DNA from 2 places in the Aeribacillus sp. FSL W8-0870 genome. Region 1 is predicted to be linked to the other one. Evidence: a T-box and tRNA genes for the amino acid it is inferred to sense, from the RefSeq annotation. Region 1 holds a T-box; the other holds one or more tRNA genes.
The links. A T-box is a leader RNA that pairs with one kind of tRNA and senses whether it is charged. The one in region 1 lies ahead of alaS (alanine--tRNA ligase), so its partner is inferred to be a tRNA-Ala.
Positions count from the first base shown of each region.

Region 1 (10,209 bases):
AGTATGCCCCCTCTCAAAAAGAAGCCATTCAGCGGGCTATTCATTCGCCGATTCTTTTGCTGACCGGCGGGCCTGGAACGGGAAAAACAACCGTTATCAAAGGCATCGTTGAAATTTATGCGAACCTCCATGGCCTTTCATTGAACCCAAAAGAATATCAAAAGAAGGAAGAGCCGTTTCCCATTGTACTGGTGGCACCTACTGGACGAGCTGCAAAAAGAATGGCAGAAGCAACCGGTCTTCCTGCCGTCACAATCCACCGCCTTTTAGGATGGAATGGTTCAGAAGGATTTGAACACAATGAGGATCATCCGATTTCTGGAAAGCTTCTGATTGTTGATGAAGTATCAATGGTTGATATTTGGCTCATGCATCAATTGTTTAAATCGCTTCCTTCGGACATACAAATTGTTCTTGTTGGAGACGAACACCAACTTCCGTCCGTTGGACCCGGCCAAGTGCTTCGCGATTTGATTCAATCCGGACGAATCCCAGTTGTTACGCTGACAGATATTTATAGACAAGCAGAAGGATCTACAATTATTGATTTGGCCCATTCAATCCGCCAAGGAACTCTTCCAGCGAACCTTTTGCAAACGACACAAGACAGATCGTTTATTCCTTGTACAACATCACAAATAAAAGAAGTTATAACGAGAGTAATTGAGAACGCTTTGAAAAAAGGATATTCTGCGAAGGATATACAGGTGTTGGCACCGATGTACAGAGGGATTGCCGGCATTGATCAGTTGAATGAAATGCTTCAGGAAATGTTAAACCCCCCTTCAAAAGAAAAAAGAGAGATCAAGCATGGCAACGTTATTTACCGAATTGGGGACAAAGTGCTGCAGCTCGTCAATCAGCCTGATCAAAACGTGTTTAATGGCGATATTGGGGAGATTGTTTCTATTTTTTACGCAAAAGAAAATGTCGAAAAAGAAGATATGGTGGTCATTTCTTACGACGGTATCGAAGTAACCTATACGAAGCAAGATTTTAATCAGTTTACTCATGCTTACTGCTGCTCCATCCATAAAGCGCAGGGAAGCGAATTTCCGATTGTCATTTTGCCGGTAGTAAAAGGCTACTTTCGGATGTTGAGAAGAAATTTGATTTATACAGCTGTTACAAGGAGCAAGCAATTTTTAATTATGTGCGGAGAATGGGAAGCGTTAAAAATGGGAGTATACAACAATCAGGAGTCGATGAGGCAGACAACCTTAAAAGAGAGGCTGAAAACGTCTGAACTTGCCGAGCTGAAAGAGGAGCTTCCTTTTCCACTAGAAGATGCCAACATTGGGATGGAGAACATCACTCCATATGATTTTATGGAAGAGGGCGAAGGATAATAAATTTGTTCCTTTCCATAAGATCGATAACGATTGACAGATGATGCTACAAACAGGGGACAAATTGTTTAAGCATAAAAAGCATGCTTTATAGAGACGTATAATTTTTTTGAAAATGGTAACAAATAGTAGTGTGCATAGCGAGAATATACCGGATTAATAAATAATTAAATAAATGAATAAAGAAGGTGTCCCTGTTTGTTTACATGTCCGAATTGTAAAAGCAAAGATATTGGAAAAATCGGAGTCAATCAGTATTATTGTTGGCATTGTTTTATTGAGCTTACCGTTACAAAAGGCATTATTCACACACATCAAGTAGAAGAAGACGGAACATTAAGTTCTTTAGATGACTTGTTTCCTGAAGAAGATCGTGCGATTTGAGGCGCCTAAAATGGGCGCCTTCATGCATATTTTCGTGAGCATTCCTCAAAATAATAAGAGGAGGGATGCGGGATGAATGAGCGAGAGCGGAAATGGCTTTTCCGAATCATTTTTTTTCTCATTTTATCATTGTTTGTATATATGGTTCTTCAGCTAAAAGTCATTTGGTTTCCTATTTTCAAAATGTTAAAAGCTGTTTTAATTCCTTTTATGCTTTCCGGCTTCATTACCTACTTGCTTCATCCCGTAGTGGAAAAACTTTACCGTTCAGGTGTTCCAAGAACATGTTCGATTCTCATCATCTATTTTATTTTTTTCGGAGGAGTCGGTTTTAGCTTTTATAAAGGTGTCCCAATTTTTGTTGAACAAATGAAAGACCTTTCCGAAAATATCCCTATGTTTACAAAATATTACCAAAGCTGGACGGATAAAATTCATGACGGAACAACCAATTTACCTGGAGAAATTCATCATCGAATTGAATCTTTTATTGCTGGAATGGAAACATCCGTCGCTGCCTTTCTTGAACGGATGCTTTCAAGCATGAAGTCAATTATTGATTATGCTGTTATTATTGGTGTCATTCCCTTTCTCGTTTTTTATATGTTGAAAGATTATGAGAAAATGAAAAAGGCCATTTGGTACTTCACCCCGAAGAAATGGAGACGTGAAGGGAGACGTTTTTTAGAAAACGTCGATGAGTCGCTCGGAAGTTATTTGCGGGGGCAACTATTTGTTTGTTTTCTGATCGGGCTGGCGGCTTCGATTTTGTTTTGGCTGTTTAAAATTAAATATCCGTTAATTTTAGGGACGATTATCGGAATGACCAATATTATTCCTTATTTCGGTCCATTTATCGGTGCGGTTCCTGCTTTGATGGTCGCTGCGACGCTCTCCATTAACAAAATAATTGTAGTGCTTTTCATCATTTTTGGGCTGCAATTTATTGAAAGTAATATTCTTGGCCCTTTCATCGTTGGGAAAAGCCTGCATATGCATCCGATGGTGATTATTATGGCGCTCTTGGCGGGCGGAGAAATCGGCGGAGTGATCGGTTTAATTTTAGCTGTGCCTTTTATCACTGTTCTGAAAGAGATATTGCTGCATATCATCCGTCTGAGGAAAGCGCATTGACAAGCGATTTTTCCTTGTCTATAATTCGTGTTAGACATGGAATAAGTGCATGAAAGCGATGACGAATCGAGTATGTTGCAGTCCATCTTAAAAGAGAGGGGCTTCCGAGGCTGAAAGAAGCTCTAGATGAAGGGCAACAGAACGCTAATTCTGAGTGCAGGCAAAACCTGACGAAAATGCCACGTTACGGCAAATGAAGGTGATGAGCAATTGGCTCATAATCAGGGTGGTACCGCGAGTAACTCTCGTCCCTGTGTAAATCAGAGCATTTACATAGGCGAGAGTTTTTATTTTGCGAGAAAAATGAAGACATTTTAGGAGGAATGCCATGAAAAAGCTCACTTCAGCACAAGTTCGTCAAATGTTTTTAGATTTTTTTAAGGAAAAAGGACATTCGGTTGAACCGAGCGCTTCTTTAATTCCGGTTGATGATCCGTCACTATTGTGGATCAACAGCGGTGTCGCAACATTGAAAAAATATTTTGACGGAAGGGTTGTTCCTGAAAATCCGAGAATTACTAACGCACAAAAATCAATCCGAACAAACGATATTGAAAATGTCGGAAAAACAGCACGCCATCATACATTTTTCGAAATGCTCGGAAATTTCTCAATCGGCGACTATTTTAAAGAAGAGGCGATTGAATGGGCATGGGAATTTTTAACAAGCGAAAAATGGATTGGCTTCGACCCAAATAGATTATCAGTTACTATTCATCCGGAAGATGAAGAGGCGTATGACATTTGGAAAAATAAAATCGGGTTGCCGGAAGAACGAATTATCCGTTTGGAAGGGAATTTCTGGGATATTGGTGAAGGGCCAAGCGGACCAAATACTGAAATATTTTATGATCGTGGAGAAGAATTTGGAAACGATCCAAATGATCCGGAACTTTATCCCGGTGGTGAAAACGAACGCTATTTGGAAGTTTGGAATCTTGTTTTTTCTCAATTTAATCATAATCCTGATGGAACTTACACTCCGCTTCCAAAAAAGAATATTGATACAGGCATGGGCTTAGAGCGAATGGTTTCTGTCATTCAAAATGCGCCGACCAACTTTGACACAGATCTCTTTTTACCGATCATTCAAGCTACCGAAAAGATTTCGGGGGAAGCTTATCGAACCGACAAAGAAAAAGATGTCGCTTTTAAAGTGATTGCCGACCATATCCGCACGGTTACATTTGCTGTTGCAGACGGTGCGCTACCTTCTAATGAAGGCAGAGGGTATGTACTTCGCCGTCTTATCCGCAGAGCGGTTCGGTATGCAAAAACGATCAACATAGACCGCCCGTTTATGTATGAATTAGTTCCGGTTGTAGCGGAAATTATGAACGATTACTATCCGGAAGTAAAAGAAAAAGCATCCTTTGTTCAAAAGGTAATTAAAAATGAGGAAGAGCGTTTCCATGAGACTCTCCATGAAGGGCTTGCCATTTTAGCGGATGTAATCAAAAAGCAGAAAGGACAGGGTAGCCGAATAATTCCAGGCGAAGATGTGTTTCGGCTTTACGACACATACGGTTTTCCAGTGGAATTGACGGAGGAATACGCACAAGATGAAGGCATGGAGCTGGATTATGAAGGCTTTGAACGAGAAATGGAGCATCAAAAAGAACGTGCAAGAAAAGCCAGACAGGATGTCGACTCGATGCAAGTGCAAAGCGGAATTCTTGTGGAATTAAAAGAGGAAAGCAAATTTGTCGGCTACAATACCCTGGAAGCAAATGCACGGGTGCTTGTGATCATAAAAGATGGGGAATTAGTCGATCAAGCCGAGAGCGGGGAAGAGGTCCAAATTATATTGGACGAGACGCCTTTTTATGCTGAAAGCGGAGGTCAAATTGCTGACAAAGGAATCATCAAAAATGATGATGTGGTCTTAAACGTAAAAGATGTGCAAAAAGCGCCGAACGGCCAACACTTGCACCGGGCTGTCATCGAAAAAGGCGTTTTGACAAAAGGAGCAGCAGTTTACGCTTCCGTTTGTGCAGAGTCTAGAAAATCCATCGTGAAAAATCATACAGCGACACATTTGCTGCACCAAGCGCTGAAGGACGTGCTGGGCGTACATGTCAACCAAGCTGGATCGCTTGTTGCTTCCGACCGTCTCCGTTTTGACTTTTCACATTTTGGACAAGTTTCAACAGAAGAGCTGGAAGAAATTGAGCGAATTGTAAATGAGAAAATTTGGGAAAGCATTCCAGTCTCTATCGAGCACATGCCTCTTGACGAAGCGAAAGCGATGGGCGCGATGGCTTTATTTGGAGAAAAATACGGAAAAATTGTTCGCGTTGTTCAAGTAGGCGATTATTCGCTTGAGCTTTGCGGCGGATGCCATGTAACAAATACAGCGGAAATCGGACTGTTTAAGATTGTTTCCGAAACTGGAATTGGTGCAGGAACCCGCCGAATTGAAGCGGTGACAGGAAAAGAAGCGTACCGGTTTATGAATGAACAATATTTATTGTTAAAGGAAATTGGGGCAAAACTGAAAGCTAATGTAAAAAATCTGCCGGAGAGAATTGACAGTCTGCAGCAAGAAATAAAAGAACTACAGCGGGAAAACGAATCTCTTACGATGAAGCTTAGCAATCTGGAAGCGGGGAACATCGCTGAAAAAGCGGTAACGATCAACGGTGTAACAGTTCTTGCGGAAAAAGTTCAAGTGAAAGATATGAACAGATTGCGCGGCATGGTCGATGAACTGAAGCAAAAGCTCGGCTCGGCTATTGTTGTGCTAGCAACGGTATCAGACGGAAAAGTAAATTTAGCAGCCGGCATCACAAAAGACTTAGTTGACAAAGGGTTCCATGCTGGAAAATTAATTAAGGAAATTGCAAGCCGCTGTGGAGGCGGCGGCGGCGGAAGACCTGACATGGCTCAAGCGGGAGGAAAAAATCCTGAACGGTTAGCTGAAGCTCTTCGTTTTGTCGAAGACTGGGTGAAATCCGTTTCATAAATTCCAGTCATAGTGTAAAATGGATGTAGACAAGCAGATTCGCTTTTTAGTCTAGGAAAGAGGTGCAAAAATTGAGTTCCTTCGATAAAACGATGAAGTTTAATTTTTCAGAAGAACCTGTTGAGACAAATGTCAAGGAAGTTCTAAGTGCCGTATACAATGCACTGGAAGAAAAGGGTTATAATCCGATCAATCAAATCGTCGGCTATTTGTTGTCCGGAGATCCTGCTTACATTCCTAGACATAACGGCGCACGCAATCTGATTAGAAAAATTGAACGAGATGAATTAATTGAAGAGCTTGTAAAATTTTATTTGAAAAACAACCGTGAGGAATAAAATGCGAATCATTGGGTTAGACTTAGGTTCAAAAACATTAGGAGTTGCGGTAAGCGATGAGCTGGGATGGACTGCTCAAGGTGTGGAAACGATCAGCATAAATGAAGATGAAGGCGAGTTCGGGATTCAAAGACTCGCTGAACTGATAAAGAAATACGAGATAGAAAAAATAGTAGTCGGGTATCCGAAAAATATGAACGGCACCGTTGGACCAAGGGGAGAAGCAAGCGAGCGCTTTGCCACGCTTTTGAAGGAGCAGTTTCAGCTTCCGGTCATTTTATGGGATGAGCGCCTTTCGACGATGGAAGCCGAAAGATTTCTCATTGAGGCGGATGTAAGCCGGCGAAAAAGACGGCAAGTCATTGATAAAATGGCTGCGGTGATTATTTTGCAAAGTTATTTGGACAGTCAACAATAAATTGAGGTGAAATAAGTGGAAGGTGAAAAACATATTACCGTTATTGATGAAAACGGTAATGAACAACTATACGAAATTTTGTTTACGTTTAATTCGGACGAATTTGACAAATCTTACGTTCTTTATTATCCGATCGGCATCGATGATGAGGAAGACGAAGATGGAATAGAAATTCATGCAGCAAGCTACATTCCCAATGAAGACGGTGAGGGCGGAAAGCTGGAGCCTGTGGAAACCGATGAAGAATGGGAAATGATCGAGGCCGTTTTAAATACATTTTTAGAAGAGGAATAAGCACCGTTTTGCGGTGCTTTTTTTGTTGAGGTGATTTACATCCAAATGAAAAAAACAATTTCTTCCTATAAAAAAATGGAGATTTTTGACGAATAAATGCGTGTATGTAGTATAATAATCGGGACGGAAGGAGGATGAATTGATGGCGGATTCGGATTCGAATAAGGAATTTTTGGATAAGAAACTCCAAGAAAAACTGCATATAGCGAAAATTGTTCGAAAAACTGTGTTAACTGTCCTGATTGCCTTTGTTGTTATATTTGCTGGAGTGATTGGCGGCGGGTATTTATATGTGCGATCTGCATTAAAGCCTGTTGATCCGGATAATAAGGAACCTGTAAAGGTACAAATTCCGATTGGATCTTCCGTATCGCAAATTGCTTCTATTTTAGAAAAAAATGACATCATTAAAAGTGCGATCGTGTTTAAATATTACGTGAAATTTAAAAATGAATCAGGGTTTCAAGCAGGAAATTATCAATTTCATCAATCGATGACGATTCAAGAAATCGTTGAACGCTTAAAAAAAGGCGAATTAATGGGAGAAGCAGCTATTAAATTGACGATCCCGGAAGGATTGCAACTATCAGAAATTGCTGACATCATCGCCAAACATACTCCCTATTCAAAAAAAGAAATTATGAACCAATTAACAAACCAACAGTTTATCAAACAAATGCAAAAAAAGTATCCTAATACAATAACAGATGACATTTTCAACGGACGTATAAAATATGCATTGGAAGGATATTTGTATCCGGCTACTTATTCGTTTTATGAGGAATCTCCTCCGTTGTCGGAAATCATTGAAACAATGATTAAAAAGACAGATGAAATGCTTGTTCCTTATAGAAACAAAATGAAAGAGCTGAGTCTTTCCACTCATCAATTTTTAACATTAGCGTCTTTAGTGGAGGAGGAAGCGACGGAAAAAGCCGACAGGGAAAAAATAGCCAGCGTTTTTTACAATCGTTTAGAAAAGAACATGCCTCTCCAGACAGATCCAACCGTTTTATATTCATTAGGAAAGCATAAGGAGCGCGTATACTATAAAGATTTAGAAGTCAATTCTCCCTATAACACATATAAAAATAAAGGACTTCCGCCGGGGCCGATTGCCAATGCTGGCAAGCAGTCACTAGATGCTGTAGCAAATCCTGCCGATACAAACTATTTTTATTTTCTCGCAACGAAAGAAGGGGAAGTTATATTTACGAAGACGCTGGATGAGCATAACAAAGAAAAAGCTAAGCATATTACGGAAAAGGATTAAAGGTTTGCGATTCGCATTCCTTTTTCTTTTATGTTAAAATATATCGAGCTAAAAAAACAAACTTGAAGAGTTCGAACAGAACTCTTCTTTGATTAAGGGAGTTTTTTAGGAGTGTCCATTTTGCCAAACAAAAAAATCGAGGAATATTTAGCAAATTTTTCTACTAACAAAGATGAAAAATTAGTTCAATTAGAAGCATATGCAAAAGAGCAGAAGGTGCCGATTATGGAAGAGCGGGCGCTGTCTGTCATGCTTCATATTTTAAAGCTCCATCAGCCGAACAAAATATTGGAAATTGGGGCGGCGATCGGCTATTCGGCGATTCGGATGGCAAAAGCGTTGCCGAACACAAAAATTGTAACGACTGAAATAGATCCTAATCGATTTGAACTAGCGGAACAAAATATTCGAGCTTGCGGTCTTGAAAATCAAATTACCATTTATCACGGTGATGCTCTAGAAATCGTACAGGAAGTCAAGCTTGACGGTCCGTTTGATGCGCTCTTTATCGATGCGAGCAAAGGGCAATATAAACGTTTTTTTCAAGCATATGAACCTTTGCTGTCAAAAAGAGCGGTCGTTTTTTCGGATAATGTTCTTTTTAAAGGACTAGTCGCTGAAGAAATGATAGAATCAAAAAGGTTAAAATCTTTAGCGAAGAAAATTAAAGAATATAATGAATGGCTAATGAATCAGTCCGAATGGGATACCGTTATTATTCCGATAGGCGACGGATTAGCCTTCAGTATAAAAAGGGGTGAAGGGGAATGAAAAAACCCGAACTGCTCGTCACACCTGTAAATGTCAAAAATATTGAGAGCCTTTGCAAAGCTGGCGCAGATGCTTTTATCATCGGCGAACAGCGTTATGGCTTAAGGCTTGCAGGGGAATTTCATCGAAAAGATGTATTAGATGCGATTGACCTTGCCCATCAATATGGAAAAAAAGTATACGTTGCAATGAATGCAATTTTTCATAATGATAAAGTAGACGAGCTTGCAGATTATGTAAAATTTGTTCATAATGCGAAGGCAGATGCGATTGTATTCGGTGATCCAGCTGTGTTAATGACTGTTAGGGAAGTTGCTCCGGAGATGAAGCTCCATTGGAATACGGAAACAACCGCGACCAACTGGTATGCATGCAACTATTGGGGAAGGAAAGGCGCCAAGCGTGCAGTACTAGCTCGGGAGTTAAGCATGGAAGCTGTCATTGAAACGAAAGAGCATGCAGAAGTGGAAATAGAAGTCCAAGTCCACGGAATGACGTGCATGTTTCAGTCCAAAAGATCTCTTATCGGCAATTATTTTGAATATCGTGGGAAAGCGATGGAAATTCACAATTATAAATACGGCAAAAATATGTTTTTGCATGATAAAGAGAGAAATAACAAATATCCAATTTTTGAGGATGAAAATGGAACCCATATTATGAGTCCGAATGATATTTGCATCATTGACGAGCTGGAGGAACTGGTTGATGCAGGAATTGATTCTTTTAAAATAGATGGCGTGCTGAAAACTCCGGAATATATTGTAGAAGTGACGAAAAAGTATCGGAAGGCGATCGATTTATGCGCTGAGGATCGAGAGCAATATGAAAATGTTAAAGACAAGCTGTACGCTGAAATTGAGGAAATACAGCCGCCAAACCGCCCGTTGGATACAGGATTTTTCTTTAAAGAGACCGTTTATTAAAAAAACGTTAAAGGAGGAGTTCGCATGCCGGTTGTGAAAGATAAAATTTCAACAATTATCAACGGCAAAAGGGTCATAACGAAAAAACCTGAACTTCTTGCACCTGCCGGAAATTTGGAGAAATTAAAAATCGCCGTCATGTACGGTGCTGACGCCGTCTTCATTGGCGGACAAGAGTACGGCTTGCGTTCCAATGCCGATAATTTCTCCATTGAGGAAATTAAAGAAGGAGTTCAATTTGCTAATCAGTACGGGGCAAAAATATATGTGACGACAAACATTTATGCACATAATGAAAACATCCCTGGACTCGATCAATATTTAAAAGCGCTCGAAGACGCGGGAGTGTCAGGGGTC
Region 1 is NZ_CP150165.1:2,878,983-2,889,191, reverse strand. Features, by position in the region: gene NSU02_RS14080 (ATP-dependent RecD-like DNA helicase) at 1-1,349, shown strand, start outside; gene NSU02_RS14075 (hypothetical protein) at 1,548-1,733, shown strand; gene NSU02_RS14070 (AI-2E family transporter) at 1,806-2,867, shown strand; T-box leader at 2,917-3,123, shown strand; gene alaS (alanine--tRNA ligase) at 3,196-5,832, shown strand; gene NSU02_RS14060 (IreB family regulatory phosphoprotein) at 5,904-6,170, shown strand; gene ruvX (Holliday junction resolvase RuvX) at 6,172-6,588, shown strand; gene NSU02_RS14050 (DUF1292 domain-containing protein) at 6,604-6,882, shown strand; gene mltG (endolytic transglycosylase MltG) at 7,025-8,155, shown strand; gene NSU02_RS14040 (O-methyltransferase) at 8,276-8,926, shown strand; gene NSU02_RS14035 (peptidase U32 family protein) at 8,923-9,852, shown strand; gene NSU02_RS14030 (U32 family peptidase) at 9,877-10,209, shown strand, end outside.

Region 2 (10,209 bases), 1.8 Mb from region 1:
TTTTCCGTTTTGTTTAGTTTTGAAGGATCATATCCTTCCTGATTGTTCTTTGAAAACTGGATAACGGAAAGACATTCACGAATAGATCGCTCATGTTAGGAAGAAACGGTTAAGTTAGAAAGGGCGCACGGTGGATGCCTTGGCACTAGGAGCCGATGAAGGACGGGACAAACACCGAAATGCTTCGGGGAGCTGTAAGTAAGCGTCGATCCGGAGATGTCCGAATGGGGGAACCCACTGCCCGTAATGGGGCAGTATCCATACCTGAATCCATAGGGTATGGAGGGCAACCCGGGGAACTGAAACATCTAAGTACCCGGAGGAAGAGAAAGCAACAGCGATTCCCTGAGTAGCGGCGAGCGAAACGGGAACAGCCCAAACCAAGAGGCGTGCCTCTTGGGGTTGTAGGACACTCGATTAAGGAGTGACAAAGGAACGGGGTAGACGAAGAGGTCTGGAAAGGCCCGTCAGAGAAGGTAACAACCCTGTAGTCGAAACTCCGTTCCCTCCCGAGTGGATCCTGAGTACGGCGGGACACGTGAAATCCCGTCGGAAGCAGGGAGGACCATCTCCCAAGGCTAAATACTCCCTAGTGACCGATAGTGAACCAGTACCGTGAGGGAAAGGTGAAAAGCACCCCGGGAGGGGAGTGAAAGAGAACCTGAAACCGTGTGCCTACAAGTAGTCAGAGCCCGTTAACGGGTGATGGCGTGCCTTTTGTAGAATGAACCGGCGAGTTGCGATTTCGTGCAAGGTTAAGCCGAAAGGCGGAGCCGCAGCGAAAGCGAGTCTGAAGAGGGCGAAATAGTACGAGGTCGCAGACCCGAAACCAGGTGATCTACCCATGTCCAGGGTGAAGGCAAGGTAACACTTGCTGGAGGCCCGAACCCACGCACGTTGAAAAGTGCGGGGATGAGGTGTGGGTAGGGGTGAAATGCCAATCGAACTTGGAGATAGCTGGTTCTCTCCGAAATAGCTTTAGGGCTAGCCTCAAGGGAAGAGTCTTGGAGGTAGAGCACTGATTGGACGAGGGGCCCCCATCGGGTTACCGAATTCAGTCAAACTCCGAATGCCAATGACTTATCCTTGGGAGTCAGACTGCGAGTGATAAGATCCGTGGTCAAAAGGGAAACAGCCCAGACCGCCAGCTAAGGTCCCAAAGTATACGTTAAGTGGAAAAGGATGTGGAGCTGCTTAGACAACCAGGATGTTGGCTTAGAAGCAGCCACCATTTAAAGAGTGCGTAATAGCTCACTGGTCGAGTGGCTCTGCGCCGAAAATGTACCGGGGCTAAACGTATCACCGAAGCTGCGGGTTGACACCGTTGGTGTCAGCGGTAGGAGAGCGTTCTAAGGGCATCGAAGCCGGACCGGAAGGACCGGTGGAGCGCTTAGAAGTGAGAATGCCGGTATGAGTAGCGAAAGAGGGGTGAGAATCCCCTCCGCCGAAAGCCTAAGGTTTCCTGAGGAAGGCTCGTCCGCTCAGGGTTAGTCGGGACCTAAGCCGAGGCCGAAAGGCGTAGGTGATGGACAACAGGTTGATATTCCTGTACCACCTCCTCACCGTTTGAGCAATGGGGGGACGCAGGAGGATAGGGCAAGCGCGCGGTTGGATGTGCGCGTCCAAGCAGTTAGGGCTGGCAAGCAGGCAAATCCGCTTGCCGTGTGCTTGAGCTGTGATGGCGAGGGAAAGGAAGTACCGAAGTTCCCGATTCCACACTGCCAAGAAAAGCCTCTAGCGAGGTGAGAGGTGCCCGTACCGCAAACCGACACAGGTAGGCGAGGAGAGAATCCTAAGGTGAGCGAGAGAACTCTCGTTAAGGAACTCGGCAAAATGACCCCGTAACTTCGGGAGAAGGGGTGCTCATCAAGGTGATAAGCCATGATGAGCCGCAGTGAAAAGGCCCAGGCGACTGTTTAGCAAAAACACAGGTCTCTGCGAAACCGTAAGGTGAAGTATAGGGGCTGACGCCTGCCCGGTGCTGGAAGGTTAAGGGGAGCGCTTAGCGAAAAGCGAAGGTGCGAACCGAAGCCCCAGTAAACGGCGGCCGTAACTATAACGGTCCTAAGGTAGCGAAATTCCTTGTCGGGTAAGTTCCGACCCGCACGAAAGGCGTAACGATCTGGGCACTGTCTCAACGAGAGACTCGGTGAAATTATAGTACCTGTGAAGATGCAGGTTACCCGCGACAGGACGGAAAGACCCCGTGGAGCTTTACTGCAGCCTGATATTGAATGTGGGTACAGCTTGTACAGGATAGGTAGGAGCCAGAGACGCGTGAGCGCCAGCTTGCGCTGAGGCGACGGTGGGATACTACCCTGGCTGTACTGACATTCTAACCCGCGCCCCTGATCGGGGCGGGAGACAGTGTCAGGTGGGCAGTTTGACTGGGGCGGTCGCCTCCTAAAAGGTAACGGAGGCGCCCAAAGGTTCCCTCAGAATGGTTGGAAATCATTCGGAGAGTGCAAAGGCAGAAGGGAGCTTGACTGCGAGACCTACAAGTCGAGCAGGGACGAAAGTCGGGCTTAGTGATCCGGTGGTTCCGCATGGAAGGGCCATCGCTCAACGGATAAAAGCTACCCCGGGGATAACAGGCTGATCTCCCCCAAGAGTCCACATCGACGGGGAGGTTTGGCACCTCGATGTCGGCTCATCGCATCCTGGGGCTGTAGTCGGTCCCAAGGGTTGGGCTGTTCGCCCATTAAAGCGGTACGCGAGCTGGGTTCAGAACGTCGTGAGACAGTTCGGTCCCTATCCGTCGCGGGCGCAGGAAATTTGAGAGGAGCTGTCCTTAGTACGAGAGGACCGGGATGGACGCACCGCTGGTGTACCAGTTGTCCCGCCAGGGGCACCGCTGGGTAGCTATGTGCGGAAGGGATAAGCGCTGAAAGCATCTAAGCGTGAAGCCCCCCTCAAGATGAGATTTCCCATCGCTAAACGCGAGTAAGATCCCTTGAAGATGACGAGGTAGATAGGTCCGAGGTGGAAGCGTGGTGACACGTGGAGCTGACGGATACTAATCGATCGAGGACTTAACCAAGAAAGAGCATCTATTCGTGAAGGAACCGTTATCTAGTTTTGAAAGAATTATGGACTTTTATTTACTTTGCATATGTCCTCTGGTGATTTTTGAATTGGAGGATTAGCTCAGCTGGGAGAGCACTTGCCTTACAAGCAAGGGGTCGGCGGTTCGATCCCGTCATCCTCCACCATACAGTATATCGATTCAGCTCAATTGGCAAAGCACGGTCGAGATATCGTCTTTCATGCTGCTTCATCGTACCAATTGAACTTTTCCTTGGACAAGATTTCTAAGATTGGAACGACGATCAAATGAAGCAAGACTGATTATTGATTGTTGTATTCATCATGCCGGTGTAGCTCAATTGGCAGAGCAACTGAATCGTAATCAGTAGGTTGGGGGTTCGATTCCTCTCGCCGGCATCATTAAAGGTGTTGCATATTGAGCAGGAACTTTTAGATTAGTCATCAGAGCAACGAGCAATGCTTCGACGAACAATCAGAGAGTTGTCCCGACGTATCCAGCGTTTTTGAGAAAACTGGAAGAGGAAGGGGCATATGACCGATTTTTAAGAAAAAATTACTTTATATGAGCCATTAGCTCAGTCGGTAGAGCAACGAGCAAGGCTTCATCGAATAAGCGACGAGTTGTCCCGACGCATCCAACATCCTCGAAAAGACTGGCAGAGGAAGGGACATCTGACAAATGAAAAATGGATTAGGAGAAAAAATTTTTTTATGAGCCATTAGCTCAGTCGGTAGAGCATCTGACTTTTAATCAGAGGGTCGGAGGTTCGAATCCTCCATGGCTCACCATTTTGACGCGGGTGTGGCGGAATTGGCAGACGCACTAGACTTAGGATCTAGCGCCTTACGGCGTGGGGGTTCAAGTCCCTCCACCCGCATAATACGCGGAAGTAGTTCAGTGGTAGAACACCACCTTGCCAAGGTGGGGGTCGCGGGTTCGAATCCCGTCTTCCGCTTTTCTCTGCCGGGGTGGCGGAATTGGCAGACGCACAGGACTTAAAATCCTGCGGTAGGTGACTACCGTACCGGTTCAAGTCCGGTCCTCGGCACCATATTGGCGCCCGTAGCTCAATTGGATAGAGCGTTTGACTACGGATCAAAAGGTTAGGGGTTCGACTCCTCTCGGGCGCGCCATATCGGGAAGTAGCTCAGCTTGGTAGAGCACATGGTTTGGGACCATGGGGTCGCAGGTTCGAATCCTGTCTTCCCGACCAGGGAATTTAAAGGGGCCTTAGCTCAGCTGGGAGAGCGCCTGCTTTGCACGCAGGAGGTCAGCGGTTCGATCCCGCTAGGCTCCATATTTAATTTGGCGGTGTAGCTCAGCTGGCTAGAGCGTACGGTTCATACCCGTGAGGTCGGGGGTTCGATCCCCTCCACCGCCATTTTTCGGACCTTTAGCTCAGCTGGTCAGAGCAGACGGCTCATAACCGTCCGGTCGCAGGTTCGAATCCTGCAAGGTCCACCATCTTTATTATATGGAGGAGTACCCAAGTCTGGCTGAAGGGGTCGGTCTTGAAAACCGAGAGGCGGGTCAAACCGCGCGGGGGTTCGAATCCCTCCTCCTCCGTCATTATTATCGCGGGGTGGAGCAGTCCGGTAGCTCGTCGGGCTCATAACCCGAAGGTCGCAGGTTCAAATCCTGCCCCCGCAACCAATGGTCCCGTAGTGTAGCGGTTAACATGCCTGCCTGTCACGCAGGAGATCGCGGGTTCGATTCCCGTCGGGACCGCCATTAATTATTGATTCAACAGCTGTAGGAGGAATTTTTCAAGTACAGCAGGTTGTGTCAATGAATTCTTTCTTTAATGATGGATTGTACATAACTTTTTATCGGAGTTTTACGGCTCGGTAGCTCAGTCGGTAGAGCAAAGGACTGAAAATCCTTGTGTCGGCGGTTCGATTCCGTCCCGAGCCATTGTTTTATTAATTGCGGCGACTGTGGCGAAGTGGTTAACGCACCAGATTGTGGCTCTGGCATTCGTGGGTTCGATTCCCATCAGTCGCCCCATTTGCCTATAGTAGAGATAGATAATATGGCATTGAAAATAAGTATTTATTTCTATTATCAGCTTATTATGCGGGTGTAGTTTAGTGGTAAAACCTCAGCCACGAGCGACACTTCAATGAATTATCTGCGAGTTACCTCGACGCATTTACATCCTCGAACAATGCTGGAAGAGGAAGAGGCATGGAAAATGCGTGTTTATCATTTAAATAGAAAAATAAATATTTTCGCGCGGGTGTAGTTTAGTGGTAAAACCTCAGCCTTCCAAGCTGATGTCGTGGGTTCGATTCCCATCACCCGCTTAATATGGGCTTGTAGCTCAGCTGGTTAGAGCGCACGCCTGATAAGCGTGAGGTCGGTGGTTCAAGTCCACTCAGGCCCATTGCTATTTTTTAAGCAGCTTAGTTGGGCAATTGACATTGCTGCAATTGTCAGTCAATAGCTGTTCTATTTGGCAAAATGCCTTAAATTTTTTTTATATTCCGCAGTAGCTCAGTGGTAGAGCATTCGGCTGTTAACCGAACGGTCGCAGGTTCGAATCCTGCCTGCGGAGTCATTTCGAAATCAAAAAAAGCGTTGCAGTTTGCAACGCTTTTTTTGTCTTCGTGCGCCCGGCATGTACATGAACTATAGGGTGTAAGTCCCGAACCCCGAAGACAGAAGTAGAGGTTAGCCAAGAGCAAGGGTGTCCGTGGTGACGCGGAATCTGAAGGAAGCTGGAGGCAAAACACCGGTCCGAGGAACACGAACCTCATATAAGGCTAGGTATGATTGAGTGAGTTTGCGAAACAAAACAAAGCTCTTTCTGTCGAAGGTCATATCGAGTAAATGAGGCGGATAGATGGTGTGAAAGTGCATGTACTTACCCGGGGAGGTCTGGCTGGCACGCCAAGTAACCTTGGTAACCTATCTAGTGATAGATAACTGAACAGTCAGAAGTCAGCAGAAGTCATAGTACTCTTTTCGAGCTCGAGACGAAAGAGGAAGGACTGAACAATTAAGGAGAACGAATCGCTAGGCGTTCACCTTCTGTGTGGAAGCAGACAATCCGATAGGACTTACTTGAAGGAGGAAGTGGTGAATCCCACGGGGGACTTCAAGAGGGTGGAGCAGAAGATGGCACAAATAGAAGAATTCGTTCACGTGGAGAGGATATCAATGTTGATGGAAATGATTTTGTCACGGGAAAATCTCCTGGCGGCACTGAAACGAGTCGAACAGAATAAAGGAGGTCACGGAGTAGATGGCATGTCCGTAAAAGACCTACGAAGACACCTCTACGAAAATTGGGACTCCATTCGACAGTCGTTGAGAGAAGGAACCTACAAGCCCTTACCCGTCCGTCGAGTCGAAATCCCGAAACCGAACGGTGGAGTAAGACTTCTAGGGATCCCTACCGTGACGGATCGTTTCATCCAACAAGCGATTGCCCAAGTGTTGACGAAAATCTTTGATCCGACCTTCTCGAACCATAGCTATGGTTTCCGACCAGGTAGAAGGGGACATGATGCGGTTAGGGAAGCAAAGGGTTATATCAAAGAAGGATATCGTTGGGTAGTCGATATAGACCTAGAGAAATTCTTTGACAAGGTGAATCACGACAAACTGATGGGGATCTTGGCGAAAACGATCAAAGATCGAATTCTACTGAAGGTAATTCGCCGGTATCTTCAATCAGGCGTGATGATCAATGGAGTGGTAATGGAAACGGACATGGGAACGCCTCAAGGCGGCCCGCTTAGTCCACTTTTATCAAACATCATGCTTCATGAATTGGATAAAGAGCTTGAGAAACGTGGACATAAGTTTGTTCGGTATGCGGATGACTGTAACATCTATGTGAAAACAAAGAAAGCAGGAATTCGTGTCATGAACTCCATTACGAACTTTATAGAGAAGGAGTTAAAGCTCAAGGTAAATAAAGAGAAATCGGCGGTAGACCGTCCTTGGAAACGGAAGTTTCTCGGTTTCAGCTTCACACTCAATAAGACTCCAAAGGTACGGATGGCGAACGAAAGTGTGAAACGTTTGAAGAACAAGATCCGTGAAATTACATCAAGGTCGAAACCGTATCCAATGGAGAAAAGGATTGAGAAACTGAATAAGTATTTAATGGGATGGTGCGGATATTTTGCCTTGGCAGAAACACCAAGTAAGTTCAAAGAATTTGATGAATGGATTAGACGAAGGCTTCGGATGTGTTTGTGGAAAGAATGGAAAACCCCGAAAACAAGAATTCGGAAACTCAGAGGATTAGAAGTTCCAAGCCATAAAGCATTCGAATGGGGCAATACACGCAAGAAATATTGGCGGATTGCCTGCAGTCCCATTCTACACAAAACCCTCGACAACTCCTATTGGAAGCGTCGAGGGTTAAGAAGTCTATTCGAAAGATATCAAGCACTACGTCATACTTAATTGAACCGCCGTATACCGAACGGTACGTACGGTGGTGTGAGAGGTCGGGGGTTAGTCACCCCCTCCTACTCGATTTGTAATTTTAATCATTTTTCGTATATGGTTCTTTTTCTGTTAATGGAAGATCTCCCCATAAAACTGTTAAATCCTCTTCATCAAGCATTTTTTCATATCGTTTATGTTCATGTGACGGATAGACGTTTACGTTTTTTCCCTCAATATCTGTATAAATGAAGTTTTCAATATCTTCAATATATCCAATTTCATCATCGGAATTATACATATCTCCGTACGATAACGGTGGAGTTCTTACATCTTGCGGTGTTTCTGACGTTCCGTATTCGATAACATCTTGAAAATAATCATACGGTTCAGTAACAGCGGTATTTTCATGGTCGATTTGAGAGGATCCGTGAAAAGTCGCATCAAGTATTTCTTCCTCTACAGGTCTTTCATGAGAAATCGTTTGAACTAGAGTATGTTCTTTGCATGTTTTGGCTGTCGGTATGGCTTTGAGACGGTCTTCATCAATTTTTTTTCCGCAGACGGAACAAGTACCGTAAGTACCCTCATGAATTCTTTCTAATGCTTCAACGATCTCTTCATATTCTTTTTCTAAATGTTTATTTAATGCTAAATCTTTTTCTCTTTCATACAGTTCGGTCGCATCGTCTCCGGGGTGATTGTCGTAGCTGGAAAGCTCTCCAGTTGATTCATGGTCCAGCCCTTTTTCCAATTGAAAATGATCGTTATTATCCCAACGTTTTTCAATCTCATTTTTCATGAATATTAATTGCTTTTGAAATTCCTTTAATTTTTTTTCGTCCATGTCCATATGAAAGACACCTTCTTTTTTAGAATCTAAAGCTATTTTGGACGAAAAGGAATAAATTATAACTTTAAAATCATGAAAAAAATTCACCTTTGCAGCCATAAATTTCATCATCATTTTAAAACATGTCAGGAAAGGATTGCTGCTTCCACGCCTTTTTTAACGCTATGCTTTGAAGCTGATGGCACTTGAAAGGCTACCACAACATCATTCGGCTGAGAAACAGGCTGGCTATCCGATAAAGAGGCTGTGACCTATCGAGATGTTTTTTCAGGACAAAATATTTGCTCAGCATATTGAAATTGCGAGTGGATGATACAGAACAAATTTCACAGTAAAGCTTAATAAAAAAACACGATAGTAAACATACTATCGTGTTACTGAGATATGATGGTGCTTATGAGCAAACCTGCAGCAAGCAAAAAGCCTAATAAAGTGTTTGTTTGCGATGTTGCTTTCATGGCCGGCATCATTTCAATAGGCTTTGTTTTGCCGACAAATCGCTTCACCGCCTGAATAGCTTTTGGAATGCTAAGAAAAGCTAGAATAGACCACCATGTGGAATAATCAAAAATGATCATAATAAAAATGAGACAGTAAGAAACAATAAACATAATTGCTAAAAATCGAATTGCATTCTGGCGGCCAAGCAAAATTGCTAATGTTTTTCTTCCGTTTTCCTTATCGCCGTCTAAGTCTCTTATGTTATTCGCAAGCATGATGGCGCCGATCGTGATCGCAATCGGGATCGAATGAATGAAAGCTGTTGAAGTTAGATAACCTGTCTGAATAAAAAAGGAAATAAGGATAATAACGACTCCCATAAATAAACCTGAAGCTAGCTCGCCAAACGGCGTGTAAGCGATTGGATATGGACCTCCAGTATATAAGTATCCTACTGCCATACAAATTGAACCGACTAATGCCAACCACCAGCTTGACTGGAGACAGATGTAAATTCCCAATAGGATAGAGACAACAATACATGTGATTGCTAAATTTAAAACGGTTTGGGGCTTGAAGCCATTTCGGACAATTGCTCCTCCAATTCCGACAGATTCTTCTGTATCAAGACCTCGTTTATAATCGAAATATTCATTAAATAAGTTTGTGGCTGTTTGAATTAACAACGAGGCAGTAAGCATCGTAAGAAAAAGTCCAATATGAATGGGTCCTACTTGCAGTGCCAAAAGAGTTCCGACAATCACGGGGACAAATGCTGCAGTTAATGTATGGGGTCTTAAAAGCATCCACCAAGCCCGAAACCCTCGTTCAGCTTTTATAATGGGTACATTATGTGACTCCGTTTTAGGATGCATAATATGTTCTCTCCTTTATTTCATTCTGAAAACGAAAGCTATTCCCCACAACCTAGTCTAGAAAAATGTCGAAAGAGTGTCAATTGTTTTTCATTGGAATAAATGCTCAAGCCCCATCAAAGAGCTGAGGCAGTTTGTTTGCTTGTTGTTTTGCATTGCGTCATTCTATAATATAGTTGACATAAATTTTGAACAGGTGTATCTTAATATAAGCTATTTTTCGGTTATGGAGGGATCATCTTTGGTTTCAATTCCATGTTCAGATACATTGAGGGATAAAGTTGCGAATGCTGTCAATCATGTCAAAAAATATTCCCATCCAATCATTTTAAGTTATGTATTTGAAATCAAGGAGAAAGATCCGCTCCAGATTTTCTCAAGCTTTCAATCGGCTTATGCAGGGAAAAGATTTTATTGGGCGACACCTGATCGTACATTTATCCTTTGTGGAATTGGTGTTGAGCTCGAATTGACGACAGACAAAAAATTTTCCAACCGTTTTTTTGACATTTATTCAAAGTGGAAAGATTGGAAAGAGCATATACAAATTGAAGGCGCCCATCCGATTGGAACGGGTCCGCTTCTTT
Region 2 is NZ_CP150165.1:1,041,917-1,052,125, forward strand. Features, by position in the region: rRNA gene NSU02_RS05060 (23S ribosomal RNA) at 108-3,040, shown strand; tRNA gene NSU02_RS05065 (tRNA-Val) at 3,137-3,212, shown strand; tRNA gene NSU02_RS05070 (tRNA-Thr) at 3,372-3,444, shown strand; tRNA gene NSU02_RS05075 (tRNA-Lys) at 3,762-3,837, shown strand; tRNA gene NSU02_RS05080 (tRNA-Leu) at 3,845-3,926, shown strand; tRNA gene NSU02_RS05085 (tRNA-Gly) at 3,933-4,004, shown strand; tRNA gene NSU02_RS05090 (tRNA-Leu) at 4,012-4,100, shown strand; tRNA gene NSU02_RS05095 (tRNA-Arg) at 4,106-4,182, shown strand; tRNA gene NSU02_RS05100 (tRNA-Pro) at 4,186-4,262, shown strand; tRNA gene NSU02_RS05105 (tRNA-Ala) at 4,274-4,346, shown strand; tRNA gene NSU02_RS05110 (tRNA-Met) at 4,357-4,430, shown strand; tRNA gene NSU02_RS05115 (tRNA-Ile) at 4,437-4,513, shown strand; tRNA gene NSU02_RS05120 (tRNA-Ser) at 4,526-4,615, shown strand; tRNA gene NSU02_RS05125 (tRNA-Met) at 4,626-4,702, shown strand; tRNA gene NSU02_RS05130 (tRNA-Asp) at 4,705-4,780, shown strand; tRNA gene NSU02_RS05135 (tRNA-Phe) at 4,891-4,963, shown strand; tRNA gene NSU02_RS05140 (tRNA-His) at 4,981-5,056, shown strand; tRNA gene NSU02_RS05145 (tRNA-Gly) at 5,285-5,355, shown strand; tRNA gene NSU02_RS05150 (tRNA-Ile) at 5,362-5,435, shown strand; tRNA gene NSU02_RS05155 (tRNA-Asn) at 5,535-5,606, shown strand; gene ltrA (group II intron reverse transcriptase/maturase) at 6,212-7,471, shown strand; gene NSU02_RS05165 (TraR/DksA C4-type zinc finger protein) at 7,554-8,306, opposite strand; gene NSU02_RS05170 (1,4-dihydroxy-2-naphthoate polyprenyltransferase) at 8,681-9,622, opposite strand; gene NSU02_RS05175 (isochorismate synthase) at 9,864-10,209, shown strand, end outside.
Region 2: it encodes a tRNA-Ala, which carries the amino acid that the T-box ahead of alaS (alanine--tRNA ligase) is inferred to sense. The anticodon was not compared.